One region of the Pectobacterium aroidearum genome, then DNA from elsewhere that is predicted to be linked to it. Evidence: predicted binding sites of a transcription regulator. Region 1 holds the regulator's gene; each other region holds the start of a gene.
The links. Region 1 encodes CRP, which controls carbon source genes, mostly activating them, when cyclic AMP is high. Its sites were predicted from a motif close to ATGTGANNNNNNTCACAT; they were not measured.
Positions count from the first base shown of each region.

Region 2: AB8809_RS03600 (nucleoside-specific channel-forming protein Tsx) is a predicted target of CRP. The motif match lies at 1,778-1,795, and genes of this name have one in related genera.
Region 3: AB8809_RS07095 (YfcZ/YiiS family protein) is a predicted target of CRP. The motif match lies at 1,753-1,770, and genes of this name have one in related genera.

Region 1 covers NZ_CP166097.1:457,751-461,003, reverse strand. The annotation lists gene AB8809_RS01960 (phosphoribulokinase) at 1-620, shown strand, start outside; gene AB8809_RS01955 (OsmC family protein) at 722-1,129, opposite strand; gene crp (cAMP-activated global transcriptional regulator CRP) at 1,503-2,135, shown strand; gene AB8809_RS01945 (aspartate aminotransferase family protein) at 2,328-3,253, opposite strand, start outside.
Region 2 covers NZ_CP166097.1:793,566-796,818, reverse strand. The annotation lists gene AB8809_RS03615 (amino acid permease) at 1-14, shown strand, start outside; gene ampE (beta-lactamase regulator AmpE) at 94-948, opposite strand; gene ampD (1,6-anhydro-N-acetylmuramyl-L-alanine amidase AmpD) at 948-1,520, opposite strand; gene AB8809_RS03600 (nucleoside-specific channel-forming protein Tsx) at 1,962-2,822, shown strand; gene nadC (carboxylating nicotinate-nucleotide diphosphorylase) at 2,968-3,253, shown strand, end outside.
Region 3 covers NZ_CP166097.1:1,574,659-1,577,911, reverse strand. The annotation lists gene AB8809_RS07105 (methionine ABC transporter permease) at 1-162, opposite strand, end outside; gene AB8809_RS07100 (ATP-binding cassette domain-containing protein) at 152-1,168, opposite strand; gene AB8809_RS07095 (YfcZ/YiiS family protein) at 1,423-1,719, opposite strand; gene fadL (long-chain fatty acid transporter FadL) at 2,108-3,253, shown strand, end outside.

The sequences.
Region 1 (3,253 bases):
TCGAATATGGCCTGCATGGCCGCGGCCAGACGCGTAAATACCTCCATACTTACGATGAAGCTATTCCCTATAATCAGGTTCCCGGAACATTCACGCCGTGGGAGCCGATGCCGGAACCCACCGATATCCTGTTCTATGAAGGGCTGCACGGCGGGGTAGTCACCGAGCAAAACGACGTAGCACAGCATGTGGATTTACTCGTCGGCGTGGTGCCGATCGTCAACCTGGAATGGATCCAAAAGCTGATTCGTGACGTTAATGAGCGCGGCCACTCGCGTGAAGCGGTGATGGATTCCGTCGTCCGCTCAATGGAAGACTACATCACCTACATCACCCCACAGTTCTCTCGTACGCACATCAACTTCCAGCGCGTACCTACCGTGGACACCTCCAACCCGTTCGCCGCCAAATCGATTCCCTCGTTGGATGAAAGCTTCGTCGTGATTCACTTTCAGGGGTTGGATAACATTGATTATCCCTATCTGCTCGCCATGTTGCAGGGCTCGTTTATCTCCCATATCAACACGTTGGTCGTTCCCGGCGGGAAAATGGGGCTGGCAATGGAGCTCATCATGGCACCGCTGGTGCAGCGGTTAATGGAAGGGAAAACCATCGAATAAGCATCGAGATACACAGGGTGAGGCCTCCCTACGGGAACCTCCCCCAGTGTTTCCCCTAATAACAGGCTTAAGTGACCAGAATGAGTGCCCAGAGAAAGGGATTATTCCAGCACTCTAATTTCGTGGCTGTGCGTTACCTCAACGGCTTTGCCCAGCATCAATGCGACAGAGCAGTATTTTTCCGCAGACAGAGCGACCGCGCGCTCGACGGCTTTGTCGGTCAACCCTTTCCCCGTGACGATAAAATGCAGATTGATATGGGTAAATAAACGCGGCGCTTCCGAACGGCGCTCTGACGTCAATTTCACTTCACAATCTGCCACATCGTTACGGCCTTTTTGCAGAATCGACACCACATCAATCGCGCTGCATCCCCCCACAGACATCAACACCATTTCCATCGGACTGGGCGCTTTATCGCCGGAATTGCCGTCCATCAATATCTGGTGCCCTGATGCGGATTCGCCCAAAAACGTTAAGCCTTCAACCCATTTTACCCGTGCCTGCATGGTGCCTCTCCACTAAAAATTTTTTGAAAATTTATACCGTTACTGTACAAAAACCAGCGTTAATCAGAGCTTTGTCATGCTGAAGCGAGACAACACAAGACACGTCCTTAAAGCTGTGTTAAAACGAAAATAGAATAGACCTTTTCTGGACAAAGCCAGAAACGAAGAAGATGATGACGTAGCCAGATATACCCAGCCACGTTTACGTTGCAGCAAGGCAGCAACCGGAAAATCAAGGGTACAGTGGTTCCAGTATATTCCCTGACGTCATTCTGCCTAGACTGAATTTTATTTTTTAGCAGTTAAACACGCCGTACAGGGAACTCTGACCCCTGTAATTTGCGCAGTGAATTACAACAGAGGATGATAGCGAATGGTTCTCGGCAAACCGCAGACAGACCCAACTCTCGAATGGTTCCTTTCCCATTGTCATATCCACAAGTATCCATCGAAGAGCACGCTTATTCACCAAGGTGAAAAAGCAGAAACGCTTTACTACATCGTGAAAGGCTCTGTCGCAGTGCTAATCAAAGATGAAGAAGGCAAGGAAATGATTCTTTCCTACCTCAATCAGGGCGATTTTATCGGCGAGCTCGGCCTGTTTGAAGAAGGTCAGGAGCGCAGCGCTTGGGTGCGGGCAAAAACCGCCTGTGAAGTGGCTGAAATTTCCTATAAAAAATTCCGCCAGCTCATCCAGGTTAACCCTGATATTCTCATGCGTCTGTCTGCGCAAATGGCCAGCAGACTCCAGGTTACTTCAGAGAAAGTCGGCAACCTCGCCTTCCTTGATGTGACCGGCCGTATTGCCCAAACCCTACTCAACCTGGCCAAACAACCTGATGCCATGACGCATCCAGATGGCATGCAAATAAAAATTACCCGTCAGGAAATTGGGCAAATCGTTGGCTGCTCGCGCGAAACCGTGGGTCGCATTCTGAAAATGTTAGAAGACCAGAACCTGATCTCTGCGCACGGTAAAACGATTGTCGTTTACGGCACTCGCTAAATCCCTGTCGCTGTACCCTACCAACAAAAAAGCGTGAAGCCTCGGCCTCACGCTTTTTTTTATGGCGAGCTTCCTGCTCGCCACCCTACGGGCCGTCGCAAGCGACGTTGAAAAACGTTCCCTACGTTTTTTTATGGCGAGCTTCCTGCTCGCCACCCTAAGGGCCGTCGCAAGCGACGTTGAGAGCATAACTCAGTTTGCTGCGTTAACGACCTGTGCAACAGCGTTAGAGAACTTCGCCATCCCCTGCACAATGTCATCTTCATCAATGATCAAAGACGGCACAAAGCGGATAACGTTCGGCCCTGCCATCAGTACCATCAGGCCCTGAGCCGTTGCCGCCGCCAGAAACTCGCCCGCGCGACCATGCCACTGCAGTTTCAATTCCGCCCCCAGCAGGAGCCCCATACCGCGAATCTGCTCGAATACGCCATACTGCTGATTGATTTTCTCAAGTTCACTGACAAAGCGATCGTGCCGATCCGCCACGCCTGACAGCACTTCCGGCGTGTTAATGATATCCAGCGCGGCTTCAGCCACCGCACAGGCCAGCGGGTTGCCACCATAAGTGGTGCCGTGTACCCCAACCGTCATCACAGAAGCGATTTCTTCCGTCGTCAGCATCGCGCTAATCGGGAATCCACCGCCCAACGCTTTAGCGGTGGTGAGAATATCCGGCGTAATGCCGTAGTGCATGTAGCTGAATAGTTTACCGGTACGCCCCATCCCACTCTGCACTTCATCAAATACCAGCAGCGCCTTGTGCTGATCGCACAGATCGCGAACGCCTTGCAAGAACTCAGGCGTAGCAGGCGTAATACCGCCCTCACCCTGAATCGGCTCCAGTACGACTGCGCAGGTGTGATCGTCCATCACCGCTTTAACCGCAGCCAGATCGTTGAAAGGAACATGGACAATATCCGCAGGCTTAGGTCCGAAACCATCGGCATATTTAGGCTGTCCGCCAACCGAAACGGTAAACAGCGTACGGCCATGAAATGCATTGTAGAAGGCGATGATCTTGGTTTTATACGGGCTGTGACGTTTAACCGCATAGTGGCGCGCCAGCTTAAATGCGGCTTCGTTAGCCTCCGCACCGGAGTTAACAAAGAACACGC
Region 2 (3,253 bases), 340 kb from region 1:
ATCAGGTGAACTAAACCGTTCCCACATTCACCGTATCCTTTTCCATGGCCGACGCTGTCGGCCATTATTTTTCCTACCAACCCACAACAAACATCAGACCAACGCGCCGTATATCGTCAGAAGTGCGACCACCACTACCAGCACCAATGTCACCTTTTTCGCTAACGTCACAGCAGCTTTGGGCGTCTCTACCGGCTCAATGTGGGGTTCACGCGCCAGAGAAAATTGAGCCAACTGCGTTAACACCCAATATTGCGAACTGCGGAAATCCCCTAGCGACGCGAACCAGGCTGGCAACGCTTTTTCACCATGACCCAATAGTGCGTAAGCCGCACCGGCCAAACGCGCGGGAATCCAGTCAAGCCAATGCAGCAAGCTATCAACGCCGGACTGCGCACGTTCCAGCGGCGTGTTGTGCCGCGCCAGCCAGGTCTGTCTGGCACGTAGAAATGCGTATCCCATCAGCGCAATCGGCCCATATGGCCCGGCTGCGATGAACCAGAACAGCGGCGCTAAATAAAACCGGAAATTTATCCACAGCAACGCGTTTTGCAGTTCTTTCAACTGCTCGCTTTCGCCCGTGCCGACGGGCAGCCCGTGAATCAACGCCAGCTCCGTCGCCATTTCCCGGCGGGCATCTGCCTCGCCGCGTTGCGCCGCCTGCAAATAGCGCCGATAGTGCTGACGAATTTCACCCGCGCCAATGCACATCAGGCTGATAACAATCCACAGCAGAAGAGAAATCAGGCCGAACAGAATGCCGCTTGTGAGCCACAGCAGGCCAGCCACGATGCCCATGCTGCATAGCGTCAGGAACAACGTTTGAAATAAAGACGGAGATGGAACGTGCCGGAACACCACCTCAAGTCGATGATCGATCTGCCAGTGCTCTCCCTGTTTGAACAAGCGCTCCCAGGCCAGCGTAAACAACAGTGTAAACAGCGTCATTAATCTAGGCTCCCTTTGTTCTCTGTCCGATTTTCTTGTAGCTGACGATGATAGCCATCCCAGTCAAATGCCGGGCCGGGATCGGTTTTACGGCCCGGCGCGATGTCACTGTGCCCGGTAATTCGCGATAAAGTGATGGGGTAAGCCTGCATTAATAGGCGTGTAATCGCCACCAGCGAATGATACTGCTCCATGGTAAAAGGCAACGTATCCGTCCCTTCCAGCTCAATCCCAATAGAGAAATCATTACAGCGTTCGCGGCCTTCAAACATCGAAACACCAGCATGCCAGGCACGCTGATCGAACGACACATACTGTGTGATTTGCCCGTCACGGCGAATCAGGCAGTGTGCCGCAACGCGTAAATGGGAAATATCGGCAAAATAGGGATGCGCAGTGGGATCCAGCGTTGCTGTAAACAGTTGATCAATATAGGGTCCACCAAACTCACCGGGCGGCAAACTGATATTGTGGATCACCAATAAGGAAGGTACCTCGTTATTCGGGCGACCATCATAATGCGGTGAAGGCGTGTGTGTAATGTCGGATAACCAGCCATTTTCCAAAAGCATCGGCGATAACCTCGCATCGTGTCGTTTGCCGGCTGAATCAGGCGTAAAAACACCTTCAGGAGTAAAAACAATGTCAGGTGTAAAAACAAGGGTAACCAGAAGGTCCTTGTATCCAAGATACCATGTTTCGCGCCATCCTATCTATCCAACCGGATATCAATAGGTTTTACCGTTCATTTTGTGATGTTCTCGTCGCTTTCCTATCCGTAATCACTCTCCGCCGCCTTTTTTATTCATGTGAAGTCCCTAACCTCATTATGTGACAAAAATCACATTACAAATGTAATAGAGCAACAAAAGGCAATCGTTTTCGTGCATTGCGTCTATTTTTACTTAAAATGCATACCAAAATTATCTTCTGATTTTTTTAGATATTGCAAAAACTTATTCCGCGCTCTTACGCACGACGTCAATGACATCTCTAACACTATGGTACTTAAGATGAAAAAAACTTTCGCCGCAGGCGCCTTGCTCGCACTGTCATGCTCAATGCCTGCCCTTGCCGACAGCAATAAAGCCGAATACCTCTCCGACTGGTGGCACCAGAGTATTAACGTCGTCGGCAGCGCCCACACGCGTTTTGGACCGCAACTAAACAGCACGACCTATCTGGAATACGAAGCGTTTGCACGTAAAGACTGGTTCGATTTCTACGGTTACGCCGATGCGCCGAAGTTTTTTGGTGGCGATCCCGCTAGCCGCGGTATTTGGGACAAAGGCTCTCCTCTGTTTGTCGAGATCGAACCACGCTTCTCCATTGATAAACTGACGGGAACTGACCTCAGCTTTGGTCCGTTTAAAGAGTGGTACATCGCCAATAACGTTATTTACGATCAGGGTCGCAACAGCGGTTCACGCCAGAGCACCTGGTACATGGGGTTAGGCACCGATATTGATACCGGCACCGACCTGTCTCTGTCAGTGAACGGCTATGCCAAATACCAATGGCAAAACTACGGCGCAGCGAACGAAAACGAGTGGGACGGCTACCGCGTAAAAGTGAAATACTCTTACCCACTGGGCTCTCTGCTGGGCGGCAACGTCTCGTATATCAGCTTCACCAATTTCGATTTTGGTTCAGAGCTGCGTGATAAATCAAATGCAAGCCGTACCAACAACTCTATTGCCTCCAGCCATATTCTGGCGCTGGGCTACGACCACTGGCACTACTCTTTCGTCGCACGTTATTTCCACAACGGCGGCCAATGGGCTGATGGCGCAGAACTCAATTTCGGCAAAGGTCCGTTTGAAGTGAAATCTACCGGCTGGGGATACTACCTGGTCGTCGGTTATAACTTCTAAAGCCGTATACCCTTTACGGCGACCACGGATGTTCGCCGCAAAGGAAAATGAAAGTAAAACATTGAATTTTAATAAATATTCATTCTGGATGTCCTGATATAAACAAGGTAGCATAGACCTCCGAATCCCCCCTTCGGAGTTTGTCATGTCAACGCGTCGCTACAGTCAGGAACAACGTCAAAAAACCTTGCTCGCTCGTATTGCACAAGATATCCCCGCCAGCGTGCAACTGGCCTTGCGTGAAGATTTAGGTGGCATCGTCGATGCCAATCAAGACATTACCGCGCTTCTGTTACCCGACGACGAGACCGTCAGCGCACGCATTATCACGCGTGAAGCGGGTATCTTCTGCGGTGCGCGTTGGCTTGAAGAAGTCTTTTCTCAATTGGGCAACACAACAACGATCGTCTGGCACGTCGCCGATGGCGATG
Region 3 (3,253 bases), 1.1 Mb from region 1:
CACGCGATTTTCAAATAATCCTCCCGTACGGCTTAGAAATAGCAACAAGCCCAAACCAATGCCCAGAACGCTGGCAAATAACAACGTCACTAATACCATCGCCAACGTTTCACCAGTAGCGACCAGCAGCGTCTGCCAGAATGTCGTCCAATCAACCCTCATGACTCACCTCCCTGACTTCCACCGTTTGCGCCAGCGTTTCCAGCGCGGCAGCAATACTGTCTGGCGACTCCACAATCAGGCTGCCGAACAACGCTCCCTGTAACTCGCTGATATTGCCGTAAATAATGTTGTAATCGATAAGCGGATGCAGACGTGCCGTTTGTGACAACAGCGGTACACTGGTTGAGCCGTCATGAAAAATGAGCTGGTATAGCGAACCGGAATGGCGTGATTGCAGCGTCTGCAATAACCGAGGAGGTAAACGATCGTTAAAAATTGAGCGCACAAAGTTACGCGTGGTTTTATGCTCAGGACGGGTGAAAATATCGACCACACGTCCCTGTTCGATAACCCGACCTTGTTCCATGACGGCAACCCGGTGGCAAATGCGGCGGATCACATTCATCTCATGCGTAATCAACAAGATCGTGATGTGATATTGGCGATTGATACTCTCCAGCAACTGAAGAATATCCTCCGTGGTTTCGGGATCCAGCGCTGAAGTCGCCTCGTCGCAAATTAGAATATCCGGTGAGCTAACCAGCGCTCTGGCAATGCCGACGCGCTGTTTCTGCCCGCCGGAAAGCTGCTCGGGATAGTGATCCTTCTTATCTTCCAGGCCGACAAAGCGCAGCACTTCGTCAACCCGCTGCTGTATCTGTTGGCGATTCATACGCGCCAAGCGTAGCGGCCAAGCAACATTACCCGCTACCGTTCGCGACTGAAATAAATTGAACGTTTGGAAGACCATGCCAATGCGACGCCGGAGTTGGCGCAGGGCGTCTGAGGAAAGCAAAGTGATATCCTGCTGGTTAATCGTCACTTTCCCTTCCGTTGGCGTTTCCAGCAAATTAACCAGACGCAACAGCGTACTTTTTCCTGCTCCGCTGAACCCGATGATGCCGAAAATCTCTCCTCTATCAATGTCCAATGTGACATCTTTCACGGCATACAGCGTTTTACCCTGTGTCGTAAACGACTTGCTAACATGCTCAAAACTGATCAAAACAGGACTCGATTTTGTATAAAGAAATAATACTGAAATTAAATAGAATCACAGAGTTATCTGCCAGAAACAAAAAATACTATCCAATTGCGATTGTTTGCTAACGGAAGAAGAGAGAGGGAAACACGAGGCGTAATTCGGTACAACACATTATCAATGCGAACAACAGAAAGACCGTAGGAAAGGGAAATACACGTGAGTGGAGAGAAAAACATCTGGCAGGCATAATAAACCAGTGCCTACCAGAAAAATACTTAACGCAGACCGAGCTGGAAAATCATCGTTTCAGCCTGGCAGCTGAACGTAAAATCGATGTCCAGTTTCACGCCGCCGTCTACCTCTTCCAGCGTGCTGACGATGTCGCAAGGTTCAGATTCTACCGCGCGCGCTTTTTCCGTCAACGCGGCCAACGCCGCTTCAGCATCAGAACGATCGCTGAAAACTTTGCTGTAAGACGCCGTGCAATCGGTGTTATCCATGATTGTGCCGACATCGACACAGCAACACGCTGCGGTTTCCTCAGCACTGCATTTGTTGATTACGTTCGTCATGCTACTTTCCTCTTAAGACTTAAGATGCGGGAGATTTGATCCAGTTCAAATATTTGTATCTTCCTTATATTTTACTCCCTCCTCCTAAAGCAGCACCAGCACTTCATGCCACCCTGTAATTTTAGTGATATCAATCACATTAAGGTGTTATGCAGCAGTAAAAACCGGGTAATATCTCTTCACACAAATTAACCAAAACGTTAAGCAGATCTAAATTTTGCATCATTTTGGAAATATTTTTAATACACAAGCGCAACATTGGCGTATTCCCAACTTATACTTTGGCAACTGGTCTGATTTGTCAGGCTGAGTGCGCCCCCTACAATGCGCGTCCCTTGTTACCCCGTGTAACAACGTTAAATAACAAGCATATAAAGAGGTTTTGGTCATGAACCAGAAAAACCTGTTCAAACAATCCACAATTGCTGTTGCGGTGGCCCTGTTTTCAGCAAATGTGTCAGCAGCTGGTTTCCAGCTAAATGAATACTCCTCATCGGGTCTGGGACGTGCATTTTCTGGTGAAGGTGCTGTAGCCGACAATGCGGCCTCCGGCAGCCGTAACCCGGCGACCATGACCATGTTTGACCGCCCGTCATTCTCCGGCGGTGTCACCTATATCAACCCGGATATTGATGTAAGCGGTTCAAACCGACTGACAGGCAATGATGCCAGCGCTAAGAATATCGCGCCGCACGCCTGGGTACCGAACCTGCATTTCATCATGCCGCTGAATGAACAATGGGCGATTGGTGCTTCCGCCACCACCAACTATGGGCTGGCAACGGAATTCAACGATACCTATGCCGCAGGTTCTATCGGTGGAAAAACCGATCTGTTGACATCAAACCTGAACCTGAGCGCCGCTTATCGTCTGAACCAGCATTTTAGCTTCGGTTTAGGGGTTAACGCCGTTTATGCAGATGCAAAAATTACGCGTCATCTCGGCGATCTCAATACGCTACCGCCAATTAATGGCGCTCTGCCTCGCGGTACTGAAATAGCGAAATTAGAAGGCAAAGAGTGGGGCTACGGCTGGAATGCCGGCATCCTGTATGAAATCGATGAAAACAACCGCGTCGGCCTGACTTACCGCTCGAAGGTGGATATCGACTTTAACGGCGATTACAGCAACCAATTGCCGGGTGGTCTGGGCGGTCTTGGTGGTGCAACCGTTCCCGGTAAGCTGACACTCAATCTGCCGGAGATGTGGGAAGCCTCTGCCTACCACCGCGTGGCACCTAAATGGGCTGTGCACTATAGCCTTGCCTATACCAGCTGGAGCCAGTTCCAGGAGCTGAGAGCAACAGGCAGCAACGGGCAGACGCTGTTCCAGAAAGATGAAAGCTTCCACGATGTTTACCGGATTGCACTCGGCACGACCTATTATCATGACGATAACTGGACGTTCCGCGGCGGTATCGCGTTTGATGACAGCCCAGTACCTGCCGACAAACGTTCCATCTCCATTCCGGATCAGGATCGTTTCTGGTTAAGCGCAGGAGCAACCTATGCCTTTAATAAAGATATGTCAGTG